2 regions of the Salipaludibacillus sp. CF4.18 genome follow, and region 2 is predicted to be linked to the other one. Evidence: riboswitches for the same ligand, from Rfam matches in the RefSeq annotation. Region 2 holds a riboswitch; the other holds the start of a gene.
The links. Region 2 has a riboswitch for thiamine pyrophosphate ahead of ACHABW_RS04465 (YkoF family thiamine/hydroxymethylpyrimidine-binding protein). Riboswitches for the same ligand answer to the same signal wherever they lie in the genome.

Region 1 (5,192 bases), on a different contig from region 2:
TAAATGATTTTTTTCCTACAGTCCTAATTCTCTATAAAAAAGATAAGCTTATGATAATAACTTTAATTAAAAAACTAGGTGGTGGCTTTGTAAAAGCTGTTATCTAGTTTTTTATCATAGAGTGAAGTTAAAATTAAACAAGGCTGTAAAAAAATAAAAACTTTTATTACAAAAGCTTAATTGCGTGTCATATTCTGTCGATATATAGAATATAGATGAAAAATTGATGGGGGATGCACGATGAAGAAGATTGGGACAAAATTGTTTTTAGGTTTTTTTGCGGTAATATTGCTATTTTACATTGATATGGTGGTTATTAGTTATTTTCAAACGAGTATTCAAGGAACGACGGAGGAAGTAAGTGAGGCGTATACTGAACAGTACCTTTCCTCTGAAATAAGAAGTATCTCAAGAGATAAATCTCGATACTTGTTATTGTATACTTTTCTCGGTGCCGAAGAATTCATTGGTATTTATGAACAATTAATGAGCGATCAAGAAGGGTACTTCGATGAGTTGGAAAAATTTATGAATACGGAAGAGAAACAACAGCTTTTTGATAATATCCTCACTCAATTTACTGTAGTAGACGAGGCTTTTTCTAATGATGTCATCCCAACCGTGCAAGCAGGTGAAGAAGTAAATCTAGATACTTTAGGAGCGGCTGAAGAAGTGATTGTAACAAGTACTGCACGTATCATTGAAATTGCAGCAGCAGATGTTCAAGCGGCTCAACAAAAACAAGCCAATCAATTTTCTGTCTCTCTATGGGTTTCAGTTATTGTATCACTTGTTTCTGTGATCGTTGGTATACTGATTGCTGTTTATATTGGTAGAAATATTACCCGACCAATAAAAGAAATTCAAGCCTTTAGTACACAAATCGCTAACGGGGATTTAACAACCGAGCCTCTAGAAGTTAAATCGAAAGATGAGATTGGACAATTGACGAACGATATGAATGTTATGAGAGAAAGTATTCGAAACCTCATTATTCAGACTTCAAACATTTCTGAGAGTGTTTCTGCTTCTAGTGAAGAATTGTCTGCATCTTCAAAGGAAATGTTACAAGGAAGTGAGCAAGTTTCTGCGACATCTCAAGAAATAGCGTCGGGAGCAAGTGCTCAAGCAACGAATACTGCAGAAACATTAAATATTGTTCAACAAGTATCCGCGGATATGGCTAGCATGAATGAAGAATTAAAGGTCATGGAAAAAGCATCAAAAGATACGGAGCTTTCCTCTAAGCAAGGAGAAGAAAGAGTGAAAGACTCTATTTCTCAGATGAAGCGTATCAGAGAAAAAGTAATTGCTACAGCAGGAACAATCGAAGGCTTAGGTGCAAAATCAGATAGTATTACCGAAATTGTTCAAGCGATCGAGAATCTTTCTTCACAAACAAATTTATTGGCGCTTAATGCAGCAATAGAAGCAGCACGAGCAGGTGAACACGGAAAAGGTTTTGCGGTGGTAGCAGATGAGGTTAGAAAACTGGCGGAAGACACTACCAATTCAACGCAAGAAATTAAAGAAATTATTCAAGCCGTTCAAAATGAATCAAAGCAAGCAACGATAGATATGAAAGAAGTTGTTACGGAAGTAAAGCAAGGGGAGACTGTCATTGAGGGAAGCGGTCAATCATTTACTGATATTGCGGACAATATTAAAAAATTAACAGAAAGAATAGTTGCGATTTCATCCTCTACAAATAGTATCAATGAAAGAAGTAACCGTGCTTTGGAATATGTAGAGAACATTGCCAGTGTAACGGAACAATCTTCAGCTGGTACAGAAGAATTGTCTGCTACGATGGAACAACAAAGTGCAGCGATGCAGGAAATGAATAATATGGCTACTGATCTTTCTAAAATGGCAGAACAATTAACCGCACAAATCTCAGCATTTAAATATGAGAAATAATTGTTCGGTGGTTCATAAGTGTGGCCGACGCGAATAGTTCTATTTCTAGTGAAGTCTGATGTTTATCTATTTTTAGGAGCGGGAAAGGAATTACTATCTCGCTATTTGAAAGGGGTTATGTAATCATGGAACTGCATCAAACGTTAACGGATAGAAATAATGGACTAAGTTCCGCCCAGGAAGTTCATTATAGTAGAGATTTTAAAAAGGCAGAGAAAGCTGCCCGATCCGTAAAAAGTAAATAATCGGTTAACTAGATTGAAAGATACATGAATGATGAAGGGCGCTGGAAAAGTGAAGGTTTACTTTTCCAGTGCCCTTTTTATCAAGTTAATTTATAAAACTATCGGTTTTCAAGAGATTGTTGTTTTCTTCGAACAAAGCTGAGCGGTAAGTCCTCCAAACAACCTCCCATGCTAATAAAACAATAAAGTACATATAAAAGAGGCCATGTATTTTCAATTAATGACTGGATGAAACAGGGGAAAAACCTAAAATATGTTTGACTTTTCTGAACAATTCTATATACTGAGGGTAATCGAATAGAAATAACTAGGGGAGCCCAATAAGTTGGGCTGAGAAGGAAACACGATAAAGTTTCCTGACTCTTTGGACCTGATCTGGATCATACCAGCGTAGGGAAGTTAGAATTACTATCATTGCGAATTAACTTCTGCATGCATATTAGCCGGGTCCACCATTTTATAAGGGGCCCGGCTTTTTCATGTACATTTATAAACTTTTCCGCATGGTGTGGTCTGTGTCTGGTCCTCTATTTTTTAAAAAAAGGGAGAGATTTAGATGTCGACTGCATCATTCAACGAAGAAAATATTTCCATTATGTCCAATTTTTCAAACAGTAAAAAGGTTTATGTGACTGGTTCTAAATCCGATTTGAAGGTTCCGATGCGTGAGATTGAATTAAGTCCAACGACAGGGACTTTTGGGGAAGAAGAAAATGCACCAGTACGTGTTTATGACACAAGTGGTCCTTATACGGATCCGAGTCATACTGTAGACATAACGAAAGGCATACCTGCCGTTCGAAGTTCTTGGATTAAAGACCGTGGAGATGTGGAGGAGTATGAAATTCGTAAAATTAAACCTGAAGATAATGGTTATAAAGATGAAAATGATCCAAGGGCGACGCAAAAAGTATTCCCTGGTTTAAAGAGAAACGTATTACGTGCAAAACAAGGAGAAAATGTCTCTCAGCTTCACTACGCGAGACAAGGAATGATCACTTCTGAAATGGAATTTATTGCGCTAAGAGAAAATGTAAATGTAGAGTTTGTCCGCGAGGAAGTTGCTCTAGGACGTGCAATTATTCCTGCTAATATCAATCATCCAGAAATAGAACCAATGATTATTGGTCGTAATTTTCATGTCAAAATTAATGCCAATATTGGAAATTCAGCTGTTTCCTCCTCTATAGAAAAAGAAGTAGAAAAGATGACGTGGGCCACTCGTTGGGGCGCTGATAATATAATGGATTTATCAACTGGAAAAGACATTCATACAACGAGAGAATGGATTATTCGCAATTCAGCGGTTCCTGTTGGAACAGTACCTATTTATCAGGCGTTAGAAAAAGTAGATGGGGTCGCCGAGGACCTTACTTGGGAAGTGTATCGCGATACATTGATTGAGCAAGCTGAGCAAGGAGTCGATTATTTCACGATTCATGCAGGTGTTCTATTACGCTACATTCCTCTGACCGTCAAACGCTTGACTGGAATTGTCTCTCGTGGTGGCTCGATTATGGCCCAATGGTGTTTACACCATCATCAAGAAAGTTTTTTATATACTCATTTTGAAGAGATCTGTGAAATTATGAAAGCTTATGATATTTCCTTTTCGTTAGGGGATGGATTACGACCAGGATCGATTGCGGACGCAAACGATGAAGCGCAATTCGCCGAGTTAGATACGCTTGGTGAATTGACAAAGGTGGCTTGGAAACACGACGTCCAGGTGATGGTAGAAGGACCGGGTCATGTGCCAATGCATCTGATTAAAGAGAATATGGAGAAGCAATTGGAGGTCTGTGAAGAAGCGCCCTTTTATACACTTGGACCGTTAACAACAGATATTGCTCCAGGTTATGATCACATTACCTCTGCGATCGGAGCGGCAATGATTGGCTGGTATGGGACAGCAATGCTTTGTTATGTCACCCCAAAAGAGCACTTAGGTTTACCGAATAAGGATGATGTTCGCGAAGGGGTCATTACGTACAAAATTGCCGCACATGCTGCTGATTTAGCCAAAGGACATCCGGGAGCACAAAAAAGAGATGACGCTTTGTCAAAAGCTCGTTTTGAGTTCCGTTGGAAAGATCAATTTAATCTTGCTTTAGACCCTGAAAGAGCGATTGAGTACCATGATGAAACGCTACCAGCTGAAGGGGCAAAAACCGCTCATTTTTGTTCGATGTGCGGACCAAAGTTTTGCAGCATGAGAATTTCTCAAGACATTCGTAATTATGCGAAAGAGAATGAATTGTTTACAAAAGAAGACATTGAAAAAGGCATGAAAGACAAAGCAGAGGAATTTAAAAAATCCGGTGGAAAAGTTTATCAGTAAGATGAAGGAGGTTCGTTATGCAGGCGAAAGTCCAAAAGATTGAAGAAGAAATTAAACAATCGAAAACGCAACTGGCCTTTTTAGAGTCAAGCTTAAAAGATATTCAAGAAAACTGTAACCATGAGTATAAGAATGGACCGTTATATAAAGAATGTGTTCAGTGTAACAAAGTGGAAGTTTTATATTACTAGACGTAAAAGAAACTGACCCGAGTTCGGGTCAGTTTCTTTTATTCATTGCCCGGTTGTTACGGCTTTGAAATAAAGTTCGATGTTATGATAAAAAGTTGATATGTAGGATTTTTCTTGTTCAGCAATAGGGCCATATTGTGGAATAAATGTGGCTTTGGAATATAGTCACGAAATTTATAAAAAATCTGATCTGATTAATAATCCGGTGTTAATATAGGATTTTTGATTGTTCTACAAAAGGGTTGTTTAGTTCAAGAATCAACTAACGGAGCATTTTCAACGCTTCGGAGCATAAGTTAGCAAAACCCTCTCATAGATATTATCATTTTGAGAGGGTTTTTATTTAAAGTTTGTAGATTTAGGGGGTGTAAGTATAAAGGGAATTATAAGCCTTCCCGTACTAAAAGCATTTCGAATCGAATTTACTTCCCCAAAAAATAAGTGAATTTAATGTCTGGTAAGATTTTTCAATGTATAGGAAAACTATATAGCTTT
Region 2 (5,192 bases):
TGATATTAATGGATGAAAACGTCATTTATAAAAAGCGAGGATTAGGGATGTTTGTCTCGATAGATGCGAAAAAAAATATCATTAATAAACGTAAGGAACAGACGTTGAAGAGGTTAGTTCAAGAATTAGTTTTGGAAGCGAAATATTTAGATGTGGATGAAAAAGAACTTCTTGAAATGATTAGACAGGCAAACCTTGAAGGGAAGGGTGAAGAAAAATGACAGTGGTCCATTTTCAGGATGTATCGAAAAAGTTTGGACGTACAAAAGCGTTAAATAATGCGACATTCTCTATTGAGGAAAATAAAATAACGGGCTTGATTGGAAGAAATGGTGCCGGTAAAACAACGATATTAAATATTATATCCGGCTTGATTCAAGCAACTTCAGGAGAGGTAAAGGTATTTTCAGAAAAACCATTTAATAGCCTTTTGGTTTCCGCAAATTCTATCTTAGTCGATGACAAGATGAGTATGCCTTCCTTGAATTTAAACGGAATATTAATAGAAGCGGGAAGATTTTATGAAAAATGGGATGCATCGTTAGCTCAGCGTTTATTTGAATATTTTTCATTTAATGAAAACCAAAGTCATAATACGTTGTCGAAAGGTAAAAAGAGTACATTCAATATGATAATTGGTTTAGCTTCCCGTTGTCCATTAACTGTGTTTGATGAGCCGACGACTGGAATGGATGAAGCGGTACGAAAGGATTTTTACCGAGCTCTGTTAAAAGACTACCTCGCGCATCCGAGAACAATCCTGCTCTCGAGTCACCATTTAAATGAAATGGAAGATCTGCTAGAAGACGTCATGCTGATTAAGGACGGTGAGACTCATTTACACATGCCTATTGAAGATTTAAAAAACTATGCTATAGCCTTCAAAGGGAATGGTGATCAAGTTAAAACGTGGACGAAAGATCATTATATTTTGTATCGGAAATCTCTTGGCCCGGATCAAATGTATATTGTCTCCCGAAATACGTATTCAGATGAAACGATTCAACGAATAAAAAGAAATGGAATTGAGATTTCCAATGTTTCACCAAGTGAGGTTTGCGTTTATTTAACAAGCTCGTCAAAAGGAGGTATTGATGATGTCTTTAGCTAAAATTAACATGGATGATACGATTAAAAAATTATATTTATTTAAACTAAACTCATATTCAGGTGTATTTACCACGTTAATTTTTCTACAGATTATCTCTATTATCTTAGCATTTAATAGTGGTGAGATGAGTGTGGGTTTTGATATTTTTGAAGTGAAAATTAATTACTATTCCGCATCCAGTGTTTTTGTTCTAACTATGTTGTGGGGATTTATTACAGCGTTCTTATTAACTACAAAAGGGTATAGACATGCTGATTTTATGTTTGTAACAAATCGGCTAACCAGTCATTTAGCAAATGGATTATTTCTGCTGACAATGAGCTTTCTTGGCTCGTTAACGGCCTCTCTGTCTCCATTTCTAATCAGAGTAATTATTTTTATCTATCAAGATGAGGGACACATAACTGAGGATTTTCTAATGTCAGCCCAAGCTCATGAATTTATAATTGGATTTGCTGCAGCTTTTCTCTATTTACTAGTCTTTAGTGTACTAGGTTATTTATTTGGGATGCTAATTCAATCTAACAAAGCTCTGCAAGTAATCATTCTGGTTGTATTTTTAGGTGGATTGATGATCAATTCAGGTGAGCAAGGTATGATAATTTCGATAATTAATTTTTTCATGATGGAATCATCATTCGTATTATTTACTTTAAAAATGATAGTCTCGATATTGATGATCTATTTAAGCACGATTCTCCTTACGAATAAGATGGAGGTGATTCGCTAATGGGGATGCTCATTATTTTAGTTATTATTGGACTGATAGTGTATTTTATGAAAAAAGGAATCGATAATAAGATAATAAGAAGTAACTCTAAAGGTCTGAAGTGGTTGTTCTTAGGTTATTTAAGTATTTTAGTACTTTCAGTACCAGTTGCTTTTTTGCTTCCAATCGAAACAGAATCTTTGAAAGGTGAAATTGCTAAGGGCGATGTAGTGTATGAACAAGATATCTATATTGAAGATGCTCTTTTAAAAGGGGAGATCGAAGAGTTAGTAGATAAAAATAAAACGGAGTTATGGGCATTTGACTACGAGAATGATGTTTTGAATATTGAGCAGAAAGCTGAGGAGTTCTACGTTGCTGTTTATCTGGAGGAAACGTCAGAGTATACAGAAATGATAGAAGCTACTTTTTTTTATCCTAGATTAATTGTAGATGAGTGGGATTTTTCTAATGAAGTAAGTCCAATTAGAGTTGAACTGAAAAATAACTCGCTTAATATTTATGAACCTCTGTCGGTTACGATTAATCACGGAGAGTTCGAGATGGGATTTCCTATGAGTCAATTCTATGGAGAATCGAAGATGATGGGCCGCAGTTCATCATCATCGATGGGGGGACAAATCCTTTATCTCAAGGTGCCTGAAGGTTTAGAAATAGGTGATGATACTAATGTTGATATTATTAAAGTGGAATAGTTTTGTTATATATTTACATTTTGGGACAACTCTATTAAACTTGCTAAAGAGGCAGGTGTTTAGATGGCGATTGTAACAGTGGATTTTGACGGAACACTTTATCAAGGTAACTCATTTAAGGCGATGTTTTTAGTAGCTAAAAAAGAGTTTACAAGGAAAGAGTGGTTGTTAGTCAGTGGGGGAATGGTGAAAGCTGTAGGCCTTGGTGTATGGAAAGGGAAGCAGGTGTTCAGACACACTTTTTTTAAAGCTTTTGCCAAGTCGTTTAAAGGGAAAACAAAACAGGAATTAGATGAGTTTTTCAACCACCTCGTTCTAGCGGGATCAGACGAAGTCCATCAAGATTTAGTGCATACAATACGTGAGCATCAGTCAAAAGGAGATCAAGTGATCATATTGTCTGGAGCGCTAACCCCGTTTCTTGAAGCTTTTATTAGAGAGTTACAATTAGATGTGCCAGTGATAAGTACAGAGATCTTATTTGATGATCAAGGTTATTGTACGGGAGAAATAGGTACGATTGTAAACGGTCAAGAGAAGGTAAGAAAAATTGTTGACTGGATTGGAGAGAAGATGTCTCATGATGAGACTTCTCGTTCAGACGGCGATAATTTATGGGCGTATGCAGATAGTGAGAGCGATCTTCCTTTACTGGAGTTTGTCAATAAACCAGTAGTGGTCAATCCTAACTCTACTATGAAGCAAATTGCCGAAAAAAATCAGTGGCCGGTTTTTTGATATAAGAGTTTGTTCAAAAAGGTAGTCTTTTTTACCTTTTTGAACATCCTATTTAAGCTAGTTCTAACAGTAAAAATAGGTTGGAAAGACATGTTGTTGTATGACGGGACGGTTTACAAACAGCCATCCTTCACTTACAATAAAGGCAACAATATGATAACCGATTCGCACTAGGGGCGCTATAAAGCTGAGATTCAGGTGAAATTCCTGTTAACCCTTTGAACCCGAACTAGGTAATACTAGCGTGGGGAAGTGCAGGTAAGCAACATGTAGCCTGTTTTATTATTCTGCATGAAACTTCACTGCATCTTCCTTATGGGAGGTGCAGTTTTTTATATTTTGGGACTCCCTCCCTGTTATTGGTAGACATATTGAAAAAATGATGTAAGAGGAGGATGCAACATGGAAGGGTTAAGTTGTGGAACAAGTCGTATAGTTGGGTGCCGGTTTTCGGTGTATCCAATGACGGATAATTTTGTGGAAGTAATAAAAGGAGCATTAGAGGAAGTGGATACGTCCAAGGTATGGCAGTCTACAGATGATGTGAGCACGTGTATTCGAGGACGGAGTGAACATGTATTTGACGTGGCTAAAGCGATTTTTATCTATGCAGCAAAGACAGGGGTACATGTGGTCTTTAATGGGACTTTCTCTATTGGATGTCCAGGAGACTCTGACGCGGACACCTATATGTCAGAGGATGATGTCCGCTTAAATGAGAGTGGATCAAATAAAGAACGTGTGGAGGCAGCTTCTCAATTTGCGCTTTATCCGATGAACAACCCGGACTATATGCAAATCATCGCTGAACAGTGTGCTGTAGCTCAAGAACAAGGCACGTTTACGAAAGGCGTTCACTATGCCTCTCGACTTGATGGAGATGCGAATGCTGTTTTCAAAACATTAGAAGAAGTATTTGTGAATACTTCAAAATCGAAGGACCAAAGTCATGTGACAATGACGGCGGTTATTTCAGCAAACAGTCCATCTAAGAAAGATAAATAGGAGGGAGCAACCAAACATGTTGAAGCAATGGAAGTTAAAAGAAATCGTCTTAATGTCAATCTTCGGTGTTGTGTTCGCAGTTATTTATCTCATGTTTTATTTTTTCGGGCAAGGCTTACGTAATTTTCTTACGCCGTTTGGTCTGGCACCATTTGGCTATGAAATTATCTTTGGTATATGGTTCATCGTTTCAATCATTGCAGCATATGTGATTCGAAAACCTGGGGCGGCTTTCTGGTCGGAACTAATAGCTGGAACGGTCCAAGTACTCATAGGAAGTCCAGCAGGTCCACAGCTAATCATATCTGCGGCGATTCAAGGATTGGGAGCAGAAGTGGTTTTTGCTGCAACCAGGTACCGAAACTTTTCACTTTCTGTGCTTATTTTAGCAGGGATGTCGGCAGCTATTTTTAGTTATGCTTGGGGCTGGTTCCAATCTGGTTTAGCGGCGTTAACCCCAGAACTTATCGTTGCCACCTTGGCAGTCCGTATCATTAGTGGTGGATTGTTAGCGGGTCTATTAGGAAAATGGATTAGTGATCAGTTAGCTCAAACGGGAGTTCTTCGCGGATATGCATTAGGAAAGGAGTGGCAGGAAAAACGTGAAAAATCAGCTTAACTACCTAGATGGTTTGCGTGAAAATAGTCATCCTCTTATTCATGTAGAAAAGCTTTCGTTCGATTATGAGAGAATCAAAGAAAGATCGTTAATAGATCAGATTACTTTCTCATTAAAAGAAGGGGAAGTTACGCTGCTTATGGGTGCAAGCGGTTCAGGTAAGAGTACTGTAGCTCTATGTTTAAATGGTTTATTTCCAGAAGCTGTGGAAGGGTATGCGGATGGAGAAATCTATTATAAAGGAAAAAAGGTTCAGGGATTTGAACAAGGAGAGCTGAATCAAAAAATTGGGAT

Region 1: linked by a shared signal. The riboswitch ahead of thiC (phosphomethylpyrimidine synthase ThiC) and the one ahead of ACHABW_RS04465 (YkoF family thiamine/hydroxymethylpyrimidine-binding protein) in region 2 are both predicted to bind thiamine pyrophosphate.

The regions. Positions count from the first base shown of each region.
Region 1 covers NZ_JBIMEV010000029.1:5,013-10,204, reverse strand. Annotated here, with positions in the region: gene ACHABW_RS16190 (methyl-accepting chemotaxis protein) at 241-1,920, shown strand; gene ACHABW_RS16185 (YfhE family protein) at 2,046-2,165, shown strand; TPP riboswitch at 2,465-2,579, shown strand; gene thiC (phosphomethylpyrimidine synthase ThiC) at 2,722-4,506, shown strand; gene ACHABW_RS16175 (serine protease) at 4,524-4,697, shown strand; gene ACHABW_RS16170 (MFS transporter) at 5,191-5,192, opposite strand, start outside.
Region 2 covers NZ_JBIMEV010000004.1:103,753-108,944, reverse strand. Annotated here, with positions in the region: gene ACHABW_RS04490 (GntR family transcriptional regulator) at 1-221, shown strand, start outside; gene ACHABW_RS04485 (ATP-binding cassette domain-containing protein) at 218-1,111, shown strand; gene ACHABW_RS04480 (hypothetical protein) at 1,095-1,841, shown strand; gene ACHABW_RS04475 (hypothetical protein) at 1,841-2,536, shown strand; gene ACHABW_RS04470 (HAD family hydrolase) at 2,600-3,274, shown strand; TPP riboswitch at 3,437-3,542, shown strand; gene ACHABW_RS04465 (YkoF family thiamine/hydroxymethylpyrimidine-binding protein) at 3,677-4,279, shown strand; gene ACHABW_RS04460 (ECF transporter S component) at 4,296-4,898, shown strand; gene ACHABW_RS04455 (ABC transporter ATP-binding protein) at 4,882-5,192, shown strand, end outside.